DNA from 2 places in the Kitasatospora sp. NPDC088160 genome. Region 2 is predicted to be linked to the other one. Evidence: riboswitches for the same ligand, from Rfam matches in the RefSeq annotation. Region 2 holds a riboswitch; the other holds the start of a gene.
The links. Region 2 has a riboswitch for glycine ahead of gcvT (glycine cleavage system aminomethyltransferase GcvT). Riboswitches for the same ligand answer to the same signal wherever they lie in the genome.
Positions count from the first base shown of each region.

Region 1: linked by a shared signal. The riboswitch ahead of gcvP (aminomethyl-transferring glycine dehydrogenase) and the one ahead of gcvT (glycine cleavage system aminomethyltransferase GcvT) in region 2 are both predicted to bind glycine.

Region 1 is NZ_JBIUSS010000007.1:12,883-20,015, forward strand. It holds gene ACIOGZ_RS12325 (MFS transporter) at 1-634, opposite strand, end outside; gene ACIOGZ_RS12330 (YsnF/AvaK domain-containing protein) at 814-1,494, opposite strand; partial or broken gene ACIOGZ_RS12335 (PRC-barrel domain-containing protein) at 1,624-1,986, opposite strand; glycine riboswitch at 2,210-2,313, shown strand; gene gcvP (aminomethyl-transferring glycine dehydrogenase) at 2,551-5,451, shown strand; gene ACIOGZ_RS12345 (DUF5999 family protein) at 5,542-5,733, opposite strand; gene ACIOGZ_RS12350 (hypothetical protein) at 6,128-6,700, opposite strand; gene ACIOGZ_RS12355 (glutamate--cysteine ligase) at 7,068-7,133, shown strand, end outside.
Region 2 is NZ_JBIUSS010000035.1:37,491-44,623, forward strand. It holds gene ACIOGZ_RS37820 (ABC transporter permease) at 1-458, opposite strand, end outside; gene ACIOGZ_RS37825 (enhanced serine sensitivity protein SseB C-terminal domain-containing protein) at 901-1,824, opposite strand; gene ACIOGZ_RS37830 (enhanced serine sensitivity protein SseB C-terminal domain-containing protein) at 1,942-2,784, opposite strand; glycine riboswitch at 2,987-3,092, shown strand; gene gcvT (glycine cleavage system aminomethyltransferase GcvT) at 3,294-4,445, shown strand; gene gcvH (glycine cleavage system protein GcvH) at 4,641-5,015, shown strand; gene glyA (serine hydroxymethyltransferase) at 5,110-6,378, shown strand; gene ACIOGZ_RS37850 (L-serine ammonia-lyase) at 6,536-7,133, shown strand, end outside.

The sequences.
Region 1 (7,133 bases), on a different contig from region 2:
GGGTGAGGGCGCCGAGCGGGTCGGCGCCGCCCTCCTTGTCGGTGACCGGGTCGGACGGGACGCGGAACGCGACCAGGGCGACCGCGATCAGGCCGAAGACCAGGCCCATCCAGAAGATCGACTTGTAGCTCCAGTGCTCCAGCAGGAGACCGGTCGCGACCAGGCCGAGGCCGGAGCCGACACCCATCGAGGCACTGATGGCGGCGACGCCGCCGGTCACCTTCTGCTTGGGCAGCTCGTCGCGGACGATGCTGATCGCCAGCGGTAGCACGCCACCGCCGGCGCCCTGAAGGACGCGGGCGACGACCAGCCAGGTGAAGGAGTGGGTGCTGACCGCCAGTGCCGAGCCGGCGACCAGACCGGCCAGCGAGATCAGCAGCATCGGCTTACGGCCCCGGAGGTCGCCGAAGCGGCCCAGCAGGGGAGTCAGCACGGCGGCGGAGAGCAGGTTGGCGGTCATGAGCCAGGTGACGCTGGACGCGGAGACGCTCAGTTCCTTGGCCAGCGAGGGCAGGATCGGGACGACCGCGGTCTGCACCACGCTGAACGACAGCATCGCCAGGATGAGGGCCGGCAGGACCCGGGCGCTGCTCTGCTTCTCGGCCGCGGTGGTGGGCTGTGGTGCCTCACTCACGGTTGCTTCCTCCCGTACATAGTGAATGAACTGAAGTAACCATGCCGGGAGATACTTCAGAGTGTCAAATATCCATTGGTGACGCTTTGGCAAAATCGAAGGATTCCGGCCGGGCGGCGACCGGGACGAGGCATGCCGAGGGCCCCGGACCGATGGGTCCGGGGCCCTGGGGCGAGGGGTCAGGCGAACGGGCGCAGCACGGCCGGGCGGGGGGCCTCGGCCGCCGGCGTGGCCACCGGGGTCGCCGGGGCGGCGGCGGTGTTGTCGTGGATCTCGACGTGCTCGCGGCGCAGCTCGTCCCGGATCACCTCCTCGGCGGTGTAGCGCTCCACCACCAGGCGGACCCGCTCGATCGGGGTGAGGTACTTGCGGACCACCGGGCGCTCCTCGCGCAGGGTGACCTCCTCCACCGCCTCGGCGATCTCCTTCTCGGTGAGCGAGGCGCGCTCGGCCTCGCTCACCGGCATCCGCTCCACCCGGACGCGCTCGCGGACCACCGGGACGCGGCGCTCGACCTGCTCGCTGGTCACGTACTTGCGCAGCTTCGCGGTGCCCACGATGTGCCAGTCCGTGGTGATGTCCAGGCGCTCCTCGCGGCAGGTGATCTCCACCGGGCCGTTGGGGGACGACGGGGCCGGACCGGTCGAGCGCTCCGAGGCCGGCGGGGCCACGGCCGAGTTCGTGGTCGCGGTGGTCGTCACGATCGGGGCGGGCTGCGGCTTGGGCTCGGTCGTCGTGGGGGCGGCCGCGGGTGCGGGGGTGTTGAGGGTCCGCACGCTGACCTCCGTCGCGGTGCCGGTGGGGTCGGCAGGGGTGGTGGTCGGGGCGGGGTCGAGGGAGTGGAAGGCGATGGGCTTCACGGGCTCGGCCGCCGAGGTGGTGCCGAAGTCGAGGTCGGGGCGTGCGGGTCGGCCGCCGTCCCGGCCGACCGGGCGGTCACTCTCGCGGCCGGCCGGCCGGTCACCCTCACGACTGGCGGGCCGGTCGCCGTCCCGACCGACCGGGAGGTCACTGTCCCGACCGACCGGGCGGCCGTTCGCCGGGGTGTCCAGGCCGTAGTAGCGGTAGAGCTGGAGCTCCTGGGCGGGCGACAGGTGCTGGCCGACGCCGAAGTCCGGCGACTCCTTCACCAGCGACTTGTCGTACGGCACCCGGAGCTCGTCGCCGGAGAACTCGCTGGTGGTGAGCGGGACGAAGGCGTCCCGGCCGAAGATGCCGGTCCGGACGGCTGCCCACTCCGGCTGGCCGGTGGCGTCGTCCAGGTAGACCTCGTCGACCGTGCCGATCTTGTCTCCGTTGCGGTCGACCGCCTTGTGGCCGATGAGGTCCCGGGGATCGATATCGGTTTGCACTCTTTCCTCCAGTGCGCTGCGCCTGCGGAACTCCCGCAGGACCGTGGCCGGAGCACCCGTTCCGCCTGCCACTTCACACCAAAGGCCATGAATCGGACGGGCGCGACCGGGGTGCGCCGGACGGGCTCCGGGCTGGACCGTCCGGGGGACGCGCGTAGACCCCGAGCGACCCGACGCGACCGTGATCAGGGGGCCTGCCGCTGGTACCCTGGGCGGCGACCGCCGAGCCCGCTCGGGAGAGTCCCCGGCCACGGAAAGCGCTGGTCGGGGCGCCGAAGGAGCAACTCCTCCCCGGAATCTCTCAGGCATCCGTACCGTGTGGGGTAGGTCACTCTGGAAAGCAGGGCAGGACCGTCGGCAGGGAGCCGACGGGCACCACCCTCACCGACGGTGCAAGCCGGCGGCGTGCCCACAGCGCGCCGTGCGGGTGAAGCTCTCAGGTCCCGATGACAGAGGGGGAGGCCTGTCGGGTTCGCCCGCCCGGGTCGAGCCGCTGTCCGCAGCGGCTCCGGCCGGTCGGCGTGCGCACCCCCGCCGGTCCGTGACCAGGAGGCCTCGACCACCATGAACGCCCAGCCGAACGCGGGACGCCCCACCGGCGCCTCGACCCTCACCGAGCTTGAGCTGGCCAGCCCCTTCGAGAACCGCCACATCGGCCCCGACGACGCCGCGCAGCAGAAGATGCTGGCGTCCATCGGCTACGGCTCGCTGGACGAACTCGCCGCCACCGCCGTTCCCGAGGCGATCCGCTCCATCACCGGCCTGGACCTGCCCGGCGGCCGCAGCGAGGCGCAGGTGCTCGCCGAACTGCGCGAGCTGGCGAGCCGCAACCAGGTGCTCCAGCCGATGATCGGCCTGGGCTACTACGGCACCTTCACCCCGCCGGTGATCCTGCGCAACGTCATGGAGAACCCGGCCTGGTACACCGCCTACACGCCGTACCAGCCGGAGATCTCCCAGGGCCGCCTGGAGGCGCTGCTCAACTTCCAGACCCTGGTCTCCGACCTGACCGGCCTGCCGACCTCCGGCTCCTCGCTGCTCGACGAGGGCACGGCGGCCGCCGAGGCGATGGCGCTCGCCCGCCGCGTCACCAAGGTCAAGGGCGGCGTCTTCCTGGTCGACGCCGAGACCCTGCCGCAGACCACCGCGGTGATCAACACCCGCGCGGTGCCGACCGGTGTCGAGGTCGTCGTCGCCGACCTGTCCGAGGGCATCCCGGCCGAGATCGCCGAGCGCGGCGTCTTCGGCGTGCTGCTCCAGTACCCGGGCGCCACCGGTGTGGTCCGCGACCTCACCCCGGTCATCGAGCAGGCGCACGGCCTCGGAGCGATCGTCGCGGTCGCCGCCGACCTGCTGGCGCTGACCCTGCTCGCCTCGCCGGGCTCGCTCGGCGCCGACATCGCCTGCGGCACCTCGCAGCGCTTCGGCGTGCCGATGGGCTTCGGCGGCCCGCACGCCGGCTACCTGTCGGTGCGCGCCGAGTACGCCCGCTCGCTGCCCGGCCGCCTGGTCGGCGTCTCGGTCGACGCCGACGGCAACCGCGCCTACCGCCTGGCGCTGCAGACCCGCGAGCAGCACATCCGCCGCGAGAAGGCCACCAGCAACATCTGCACCGCCCAGGTGCTGCTCGCCGTCATGGCCTCGATGTACGCCGTCTACCACGGTCCGGACGGCCTGGCCGACATCGCCCGCCGCACCCACCGCTACGCCGCCGCCCTCGCCGAGGGCCTGCGGGCCGGCGGCGTCGAGCTGCTGCACGGCGAGTTCTTCGACACCGTCACCGCCGTCGTCCCGGGCCGTGCCGCCGAGATCGCGGCCGCCGCCCGCGCCAACGGCGTCAACGTCCACCAGGACGGCGCGGACCGGATCTCGGTCTCCACCGACGAGACCACCACCCGCGAGCACCTCGCCGCCGTCTGGGCCGCGTTCGGCGTCCCCGCGGTCGAGGTCGCCGAGGGCGCCGACGCGCTGCCGGCCGCGCTGCTGCGCCAGGACGAGTACCTGACCCACCCGGTCTTCCACAGCCACCGCTCGGAGACCGCCATGCTGCGCTACCTGCGCCGCCTGTCGGACCGGGACTACGCGCTGGACCGCGGCATGATCCCGCTGGGCTCCTGCACCATGAAGCTCAACGCGACCACCGAGATGGAGGCCGTCACCTGGCCGGAGTTCGGCCAGCTGCACCCCTTCGCGCCGATCGAGCAGGCCCAGGGCTACCTCAGCCTGATCCGCGAGCTGGAGCGCCAGCTGGTCGAGGTGACCGGCTACGACGCCGTCTCGATCCAGCCGAACGCGGGCTCGCAGGGCGAGCTGGCCGGCCTGCTGGCCGTCCGCGCCTACCACCACGCCAACGGCGACACCCAGCGCGACGTCTGCCTGATCCCGTCCTCCGCGCACGGCACCAACGCGGCCTCCGCGGTGATGGCCGGCATGCGCGTGGTCGTGGTGAAGACCCTGGTCGACGGTGACGTGGACGTCGAGGACCTGAAGGCCAAGATCGAGCAGCACCGGGACAGCCTCTCCGTGCTGATGGTCACCTACCCCTCCACCCACGGCGTGTACGAGACCCAGATCACCGACATCTGCGCCCTGGTGCACGAGGCCGGCGGCCAGGTGTACGTGGACGGCGCCAACCTGAACGCCCTGGTCGGCCTCGCCAAGCCGGGCAAGTTCGGCGCGGACGTCTCGCACCTGAACCTGCACAAGACCTTCTGCATCCCGCACGGCGGCGGCGGCCCGGGCGTCGGCCCGGTCGCGGTGCGCGCCCACCTGGCGCCGTACCTGCCGAACCACCCGCTGCAGCCGGAGGCCGGTCCGGCCACCGGAGTCGGCCCGATCTCGGCGGCGCCGTGGGGCTCGGCGGCCATCCTGCCGATCTCCTGGGCGTACGTCCGGCTGATGGGCGGCGAGGGCCTCAAGCGCGCGACCCAGGTCGCGGTGCTGAACGCCAACTACATCGCCAAGCGGCTGGCACCGCACTTCCCGGTGCTCTACACCGGCCCCGGCGGGCTGGTCGCGCACGAGTGCATCATCGACCTGCGCCCGCTGACCAAGGAGACGGGCGTGACGGTGGACGACATCGCCAAGCGCCTGATCGACTACGGCTTCCACGCGCCGACGATGTCCTTCCCGGTGGCCGGCACGCTGATGATCGAGCCGACCGAGTCCGAGGACCTGCACGAGATCGACCGGTTCTGCGACGCGATGATCGAGATCCGGGCCGAGATCGACAAGGTCGGCTCGGGCGAGTGGGCGGCCGCGGACAACCCGCTGCGCAACGCCCCGCACACCGCCGCCGAGCTGGCCGGCGACTGGGCGCACGGCTACTCGCGGCAGGAGGCGGTCTTCCCGGCGGGCGTGAACCCGGCGGACAAGTACTGGCCGCCGGTCAGCCGGATCGACGGCGCGTACGGCGACCGCAACCTGGTCTGCTCCTGCCCGCCGCTGGAGGAGTACGGCGTCTGATCCGGACCGGACGTACGGCAGGGCCCCGACGGCACGTACCGTCGGGGCCCTGCCCGTTGTCGTCGTTCGGCGGCTGCCCCGCCGGTGCGGTCAGGCCGCGCGGGCGACGGGGCGGCGCGGCGCGATCACCCGGCCGTCGGGCAGCAGCTCTCCGGTGTCCTCGAACAGCACGACGCCGTTGCAGAGCAGGCTCCAGCCCTGCTCCGGGTGGCAGGCCACCGTGACGGCCGCCTCGCGGTCCTCGGACTCGGCCGACGGGCACTCAGGACGGTGCTGGCACATACGTACCCTCGCTTCGCTCTGCGATCCTCCCCCGTGGTGCGGCCGCCGGCGGAGCCGTCGGGAGCCGCCGCGGTAGCCGGATCCTGTCCGCGCGCCGACCAGGTGTGGACCGGCGCTCAAGTGGGTAGGACAGGTGGTCCTTCCACGCTGGTTCCCAGTGTCGGCATCTGTGGGGGCGCGCGCAGGGATTTCGTGACATGCGCCACAACTCCCGGGTAGAGATCACCCGTTCAGGTGGGTCCGGCGGGAGACGGCGCACCGATGGGTCAGCTGCGGCATGGCCCGAGGAGGTCAGGGCGGATGGCCCGTCCGGGTGGTTCGGGCGGGCGAGGGCGACGCGCACGCCGCCGGGCCCCCGGGTGGTGGCCCGGCGGCCCGGCGGCGTGGGGTCGGCTCAGGAGGAGCCGAGCAGCAGTGGCTTGGCGAGCGGCGCCCGGGTGAGCAGCGGCAGCAGCTCGCCGGCCGGGTAGGCGCGGTGCGCGGTGACGCCGAGCGGGGCCGGGGCCAGCGGGATCAGCTGGTCGGCGGCCGGGTCGGCGTCGGGGCCGTGCAGCCACAGTGCCGTCGCGTACTGCCCGGGGAAGGTCAGCAGCCGGGGCTGCTGGCGGGACCGGGAGCCCTGGGCGAGCTGCCAGGCCTGGCGCAGCGCCCGGACCGTCGAGTCGAGGTAGGGGCCGGCGGTGAAGTGCGAGAAGGTGTGGCCCTCGACGGCCTGGACGACCTCCGCGGCGGCGGCGACCTCGGCGCCGTCCTTGATCAGGAAGCGCCAGCCCGTCCGGCGGGCGGCGCGCAGCTCCGGGCGCGGCCCGTCCAGGACGTGGACGGCGAGCGGGTGCGCGGGGAGCAGCGGGCCGATCGGATGGCGCAGTGCTGCGGCGGCGGGTTGGCGCAGCGCGGTCTCCGAGTCGAGTGCGGCCAGGACGGCGCGCAGGGCGCTCGGCGGGGGCTGGGGGGTCTGCAGAGTCATGGCGGGGTCCGCCTCTCCGTGCGAGATCGGCGTGCGAGTGCGGCATACCGGCGTGGCGCGGCGTGTCATCGGTGACGGGACCTGGCCGTGTCCGGTTGTGCATGATCGCGGTGCCGGCGCGGTCGCCGCCGTCGACGAGGGTTTCGAGGCGGAGCGGGCCGGCCGGAGCGCAGTGCGAATTCTATCGAACAGGTGCGCAGGGTGACCTGTTTATCACAGGCGGTGGCGCCGGGCAAGTCGGCAGATCTGCTGAATATCCGTCAGTTTCCTTGCATTGCAAGCCAGTACGAGCATTCGGGTATCGATCTTCGAGGTGGGCATGATGCTTGCACGGTCGGGTCGGCCGGTGTCTCAGGAGGAGGGGACCGTGGGCGAGAAGGTCGTGGCGACTCGGGCTGATCTGGCGGACCGGCAGCTGTACCGGCGCAAGCTC
Region 2 (7,133 bases):
ACGGTGTCCACCCAGCCGCCGTAGTAGCCGGCCATGACACCGAGCACGGTGCCGATCGTGTTCGACAACAGGGTCGCGCCGAAGGCGACCAGCAGGGAGACCCAGGAGCCCTCGATCACGCGGGAGAGCAGGTCGCGGCCCTGGAGCGGGTCGACGCCGAGCGGGTGGTCCCAGCTCATCCCGCCCCAGTCACCGAGCGGGATGCCGCCCAGGTTGGCGTCGAGCAGGTCCTGGTTCAGGGCGTCGGGGTCGAGGCCGAACAGGGCCTCGATGGGCTTGGCCAGTACGGCCAGCAGGATCAGCAGGATCACCACGACGCCGCCGGCGACGGCGAGTTTGTCGCGCTTGAAGCGGGTCCAGGCGATCTGGCCGAGGGAGCGGCCCTCGATCTTCTTGGCCGGGCTCGCGGGGGCGGGTGCCTCCGGTTCGTTCCCGGTGGTTGCGATGGGTGCGGTCATGGTCAGTTGGTCCCCTCGCCGACGGTGGCCGGCCCACGGGCGCCGGTCACCGGTTCGGCGGTACGGCTGCGGACGTGCGGAGGTGCTTGGAACGGGTGTTCGCGGCAGTACGTCGTGCACGGGTACTGCCCCAACGCGGGATGGGCTTCGCGTGGTTCTGGCGGTCGGCGTGCGCGTTCACCTTCGTGGGGTTCCCAGTACGCGCGGTGCGTTGCGCAGAACTCTCTGCCATCCGAACTGGCTTGCGCCAGCCCTGACAACCGACAGATGCCCAACTGTGATCTGTGCGCATGCACCTCCTCCGTCTTCGGCATATCCCTCTTCACACGGCTGTAACTGGCATGTCAAGATGATCGACGGTAACGGCCGGAAGTTCGTCTGGAAAGCACCGAAGCCGACCTGATGCAAGATCAAGTCGGCTTCTGGAAAAAGGTTTTGGTTGTCAGCGCCCCGGGTATCCGGGCCACGGCTGCTGCGGCTGCCCGGTCCAGCCCTGCGCGGGCTGCTGCGTGCCGTAGCCGTAGCCCGGCCCCTGCTGCGCGGGGTACGGCGGAGGCGGCACCGGCGGGTACGGGCCGGTCGGCGGCCGCCCCGCCTCCCGGTCGAAGAACGGGCGCGCATGGGCCCGCATCCACAGCGCCACCGGGTCGTACTCGTCCGCCATCGCCACCGTGGACACCGCCAGCCCCTCCGGGGCCACCGCGATCGCCCGCTGCATCAGCGCCCGCACGGCCTCCACCGCCGGCGGTGAACTCTCGTACAGCTCCAGGCCGATCGCCAGGTACGGCTCCCCCACGGCCGGCTGCACCCAGGCCCGGCGCAGCGCCCGCACCGCGCGCACCTCACCGGCCTGCCGCTCCAGGAGCGCGAAGAACGGCTGGGCGTTCAGCTGCGGCTCGCTCAGCTTCAACGGCCCGGCCGGCAGCCGCTCCAGGCCCGCGGCGATCCGCCGCAGGTCCGCCCAGGGCACCCCGACCCCGCCGCCGGGCGCGTGCGGGTTGAGCCACAGGCCCCAGCGGGTCCGGTACAGCGAAGCGGCGATCTCCCGCCCGGAGATGACCTCGTGGGCCCGCGCCCAGCCGGACGACGCCAACTGCTCGGACGAGGTGACGGCCGGCGCGTAGCCGTGGCCGCTGATCTCCATGTTCCCGTACTGGGCGTCAGCGCTGCCCGGCGCACCGTGCCACAGCAGCATCCAGACCTGGCCGTCGGCCAGTGCGTGCAGCAGTTGCTCGTACGCCTCGTAGCGCTCCGGCGCGACCTCGCGCAGGGCGCGCTCCAGCGCGCCCGGATCCGCTCCGGGGCGCCCGGCGGGTGCCTGGCCCCAGGGCCCCGGTGCACCGCCCGCTACCGCTCCCGCACTCATGCGCCCACCTCGCCGCGCCTCATTCCTCAAGCCTGCCGACCCGTCGGCCGTCTGCACGCACCCTATGGCGCGGCACCGGCCACCGCCACGGCGACGTGCCTCCGATACGAACCCCGCTCAACCCCGCGCGTAGAAAGGGAGTACCCGGGTGAGCAGCCACTCGACCACCGGGTCATCGGCGAGATCGAGCAGTACGAGGTGGACGCCCCCCGGCAGCGGCGCGGTTCCCAGCGCGCGGCCGAGCGCCTCGTTCACCGCACCCGGGTCGGCCGGGGCCGTCTGGTCCAGCTGGACGCCCACGAACATCACGGTCGGCTCGCCCTCGATGCTGGCGAGCGCCCGGCGCGCGGTCAACACTCCGGGCAGGGCGGACAGTTCGGCCCGGCAGGCGGCCAGGAAGTGCTCCGGGTCCTCCCCCGGCACCGGCTCGCGCAGCGCCACCCGGCCACCGGTCGGCGCCTCCGGGCCCTGTCCCTGGTTCTGGTTCTGGTTCTGACTCTGGCTCTGCTCCTGGTCGGCCAGGCGCTCCTCGCGCGGGCCGCGCCGCAGCTCCGCCACACCCTGCGGCGGCACCGGGATGCCCACCGCCGCCTCCGGGTTGACCGCGATGCCCACGCCCAGCGGCAGCCCGCGGGCGAACTCCCAGACCGGCGCCACCGCGAAGGCCATCCCCGGCGCCTGCCGCAGGAACACCTCCTGCGAGGAGAACACCGGCACGTACGGCTCGCCGGCCAGCTCGATGGTCGGCAGGTCCAGCGCGGGCCCCCGCGGGTCGCCGCCGGCCGGCAGCGGGATCCACACCTGGCTGCGGGCCAGCACCTCGATCACCCGCGGCGTCGCACCCGGATCGCCCAGCGCGGCGGTCAGCACCTGCTCCAGCTCGTTGGCCGGCCACCCGCCGCCCGGCGGCGCCGACTCCGGCCCGCCCCACCCCTGCTGCTGCTCCACCGGGTACCCCATGCGCGCCTGATCCGCCCTCTGCCGGTCGGCCGCCCTCTGCTGCGCCGACGCGCAGCAGTCTAGGGCGCACGCCCCGGGGGCGCCGGTTCGCGGTGGCGCGGTGTGACCGGGTCCCCTCTCCCGTCGTCGGCGCGGACGTGCCATGATGTGCGCGTTCGACGGCGCGGCGCGCCGGCGGACCGACAACTCCATACCGGCCGCTCGAACCCGCGCGGGAGAGCCCGGAGTGCCCCGTCAGGCGGCACAGCCGGCGCCGAAGGAGCAACTCCTCCCCGGAATCTCTCAGGCCCCCTTACCGCACGGGTTAGGCACATCTGGAAAGTGGCGCACGGCCCTGTCGCGCGCCCACCCACGGTGCAAGCCACCATGCTGTCCTGGATGCTGGAAACAGCTGCGGGCAGGTGGGCGGTGAAGCTCTCAGGTTCGACGACAGATGGGGAGACCCACGCCGCCGCATGCCCGCGCGCAGGGTCGGCCCCCGAGCGGGTCCGGTTCCGGCGCGTGCACCCATGAGTGCCCAGACCGAGGAGTTCCAGGCCATGTCGTCCCTCCGCCTCACCGCGCTCGACGCGCTGCACCGCGCCCTCGGCGCGACCATGACCGACTTCGCCGGCTGGGACATGCCGCTGCGCTACGGCAGCGAGCGCGAGGAACACCTCGCCGTCCGCACCCGGGCCGGACTGTTCGACCTCTCCCACATGGGCGAGATCACCGTCACCGGCCAGCAGGCCGGCGAGATGCTGGACCACGCGCTGGTCGGCTTCGTCTCCGCGCTGGGCGTGCTGCGCGCCCGCTACACCATGATCTGCGCCGAGGACGGCGGCATCCTGGACGACCTGATCGTCTACCGCCTGCGCGAGGACGCCTTCCTGGTCGTCGCCAACGCCTCCAACGCCCAGCTGGTGCTGGACGAGCTGATCGCCCGCGCCAAGGGCTTCGACGCCGTCGTCACGGACGACCGCGACACCTACGCGCTGATCGCCGTCCAGGGCCCGGAGGCCACCGCGATCCTGGCCGGGACCACCGACGCCGACCTGCCCGGCCTGAAGTACTACGCGATCCTCCCGGCCCAGGTCGCCGGCCGCGACGTGCTGCTCGCCCGGACCGGCTACACCGGCGAGGACGGCTTCGAGATCTTCTGCAACCCGGGCGACGCCGAGGGGGTCTGGCAGGCGCTGACCGCCGCCGGCGAGGGCCGCGGCCTGGTCCCGTGCGGCCTGTCGTGCCGCGACACGCTGCGCCTGGAGGCCGGCATGCCGCTGTACGGGCACGAGCTCTCCACCGACCTGACCCCGTTCGACGCGGGCCTGGGCCGGGTCGTGCGCTTCGACAAGACCACCAACGAGGGCACCTTCGTCGGCCGCAAGGCGCTGGAGAAGGCCGCCGCCGAGGCCGAGGCCAACCCGCCGCGGGTGCTGGTCGGCCTGGTCTCCGAGGGCAAGCGCGTCCCGCGCGCCGAGTACACCGTGGTCTCCGCCGACGGCGCCCCGATCGGCCGGATCACCTCGGGCGCCCCGTCCCCGACCCTGGGCCGGCCGATCGCGATCGCCTACGTGGACGCGGCCCACGCCGCCCCCGGCACCGCCGTCGCGGTGGACGTGCGCGGCAAGCACGAGCCGGTCGAGGTCGTGGCGCTGCCGTTCTACAAGCGCGGCCGCTGAGGCCCCGCCCTCCCCGTAGACCCCGTAGACCCCGTGGACCCGGGCCTGCACCATGCCCGACCCGGGCTTGAGCCACGCCTGATCCAGGTCTGACCCAGGCCTGGCCCAGGCCCGAACCACGCCTGATCCGCGTCGAAGCCGTCCGTGCGGCGGCCCGCTTCGTCGTACCCGCTTCCCATCCTGGAGAATGACGCCATGAGCAACCCCCAGCACCTGCAGTACACCAAGGAGCACGAGTGGCTGACCGCCGTCGAGGGCGGTGTCTCCACGGTCGGCATCACCGCCCACGCGGCCGACGCGCTCGGTGACATCGTCTACGTGCAGCTGCCCGAGGTCGGCGCCGACGTGACCGCGGGCGAGTCCTGTGGCGAGCTGGAGTCCACCAAGTCGGTCAGCGACCTGTTCTCCCCGGTGACCGGGAAGATCGTCGAGATCAACCAGGACGTCCTGGACGACAACAGCCTGGTCAACAGCGCCCCGTTCGAGGGCGGCTGGCTGTTCAAGGTCCAGGTGGAGTCCACCGACGAGCTGCTCAGCGCGGACGAGTACACCGCCTTCATCGGCGGCTGACCCGCTCGTGACGGGGCGGTCGCAGCGCGGCGGCCGCCCCGCCAGGCTCCCCCCTTCTCCGCTCCCGTCTCTCTCCTCCCGGGAAGACCACACCATGACGGTTCTGAACCAGTCCCTGCACTCCCTCGACCCGGAGATCGCCGCCGCGGTCGACGCCGAGCTGCACCGCCAGCAGACCACCCTGGAGATGATCGCCTCCGAGAACTTCGCCCCGGTGGCGGTCATGGAGGCCCAGGGCTCGGTGCTCACCAACAAGTACGCCGAGGGCTACCCCGGCCGCCGCTACTACGGCGGCTGCGAGCACGTCGACGTGGTCGAGCAGATCGCGATCGACCGCATCAAGGCCCTGTTCGGCGCCGAGCACGCCAACGTCCAGCCGCACTCGGGCGCGCAGGCCAACGCCGCCGCGATGTTCGCGCTGATCAAGCCGGGCGACACCATCCTGGGCCTGGACCTGGCCCACGGCGGTCACCTGACCCACGGCATGAAGATCAACTTCTCCGGCAAGCTCTACAACGTGGCCGCGTACCACGTGGACGAGAAGACCGGCCAGGTCGACATGGCCGAGGTCGAGCGCCTGGCCAAGGAGCACCAGCCGAAGCTGATCATCGCCGGCTGGTCCGCCTACCCGCGCCAGCTGGACTTCGCCGCGTTCCGCCGGGTCGCCGACGAGGTCGGCGCGCTGCTGATGGTGGACATGGCGCACTTCGCCGGCCTGGTCGCCGCCGGCCTGCACCCCAACCCGGTGCCGTACGCGGACGTGGTCACCACCACCACCCACAAGACCCTGGGCGGCCCGCGCGGCGGTGTCATCCTGTCCAAGGCCGAGTACGCCAAGAAGATCAACTCCGCGGTGTTCCCCGGCCAGCAGGGCGGCCCGCTGGAGCACGTGATCGCCGGCAAGGCCGTCGCCTTCAAGGTCGCCGCGTCCGAGGAGTTCAAGGAGCGCCAGCAGCGCACCCTGGAGGGCGCCAAGATCCTCGCCGAGCGCCTGCTCCAGGCCGACGTCGCCGAGGCCGGCGCCTCGGTGCTGTCCGGCGGCACCGACGTGCACCTGGTCCTGGTCGACCTGCGCAACAGCCAGCTCGACGGCCAGCAGGCCGAGGACCGCCTGCACGAGGTCGGCATCACGGTCAACCGCAACGCCGTCCCGAACGACCCGCGGCCGCCGATGGTCACCTCCGGCCTGCGCATCGGCACCCCCGCGCTCGCCACCCGCGGCTTCCAGGCCGAGGACTTCCGCGAGGTCGCCGACATCATCGCCGAGGCGCTCAAGCCCGCCTTCGACGAGGACGCCGCCACCGCGCTCAAGGCCCGCGTCACCGCGCTGGCCGAGAAGTACCCGCTCTACCCGAACCTCTGATCACCGCGGTGATCGTTCGGGCGGGGTGACCGGCCTCACCCCGCCACGGCACCTGGGATCCCGGGGCACCGCGCACACTGGACAGTGCGCGCGGTGCCCCGACCCGTGTCGTCCCCCGCCCGCCAGTCCTTCCACGAGACAGACAAGGACGTCCCCCGTGGCCCTCAGCGTCTTCGACCTCTTCTCCATCGGCATCGGCCCGTCGAGCTCCCACACCGTCGGCCCGATGCGTGCCGCCCGGATGTTCGCCCGGCGCCTGCGGTCCGAGGACCTGCTCGCCGAGGTGGCGAGCGTGCGCGCCGAGCTGTACGGCTCGCTGGGCGCCACCGGCCACGGCCACGGCACCCCGAAGGCCGTCCTGCTCGGCCTGGAGAACAACTCCCCCCGCACGGTCGACGTCGACCAGGCGGACAAGGACGTCGAGCGGATCACCACCGAGAAGCGGCTCAACCTCCTCGGCACCCACCCCATCGACTTCGACCCGGGCACCCAGGTGGTCCTGCACCGCCGCCGCTCGCTGCCGTACCACGCCAACGGCATGACCATCTGGGCGTACGCGGCGGACGGCTCCACGCTGCTGGAGAAGACCTACTACTCGGTCGGCGGCGGCTTCGTCGTCGACGAGGACGCCATCGGCGCGGACCGGGTCAAGCCCGACGACACCGCGCTGCGCTACCCCTTCCGCACCGGCGAGGAGCTGCTGCGGCTCACCCGGGAGACCGGGCTGTCGATCTCCGGCCTGATGCTGGAGAACG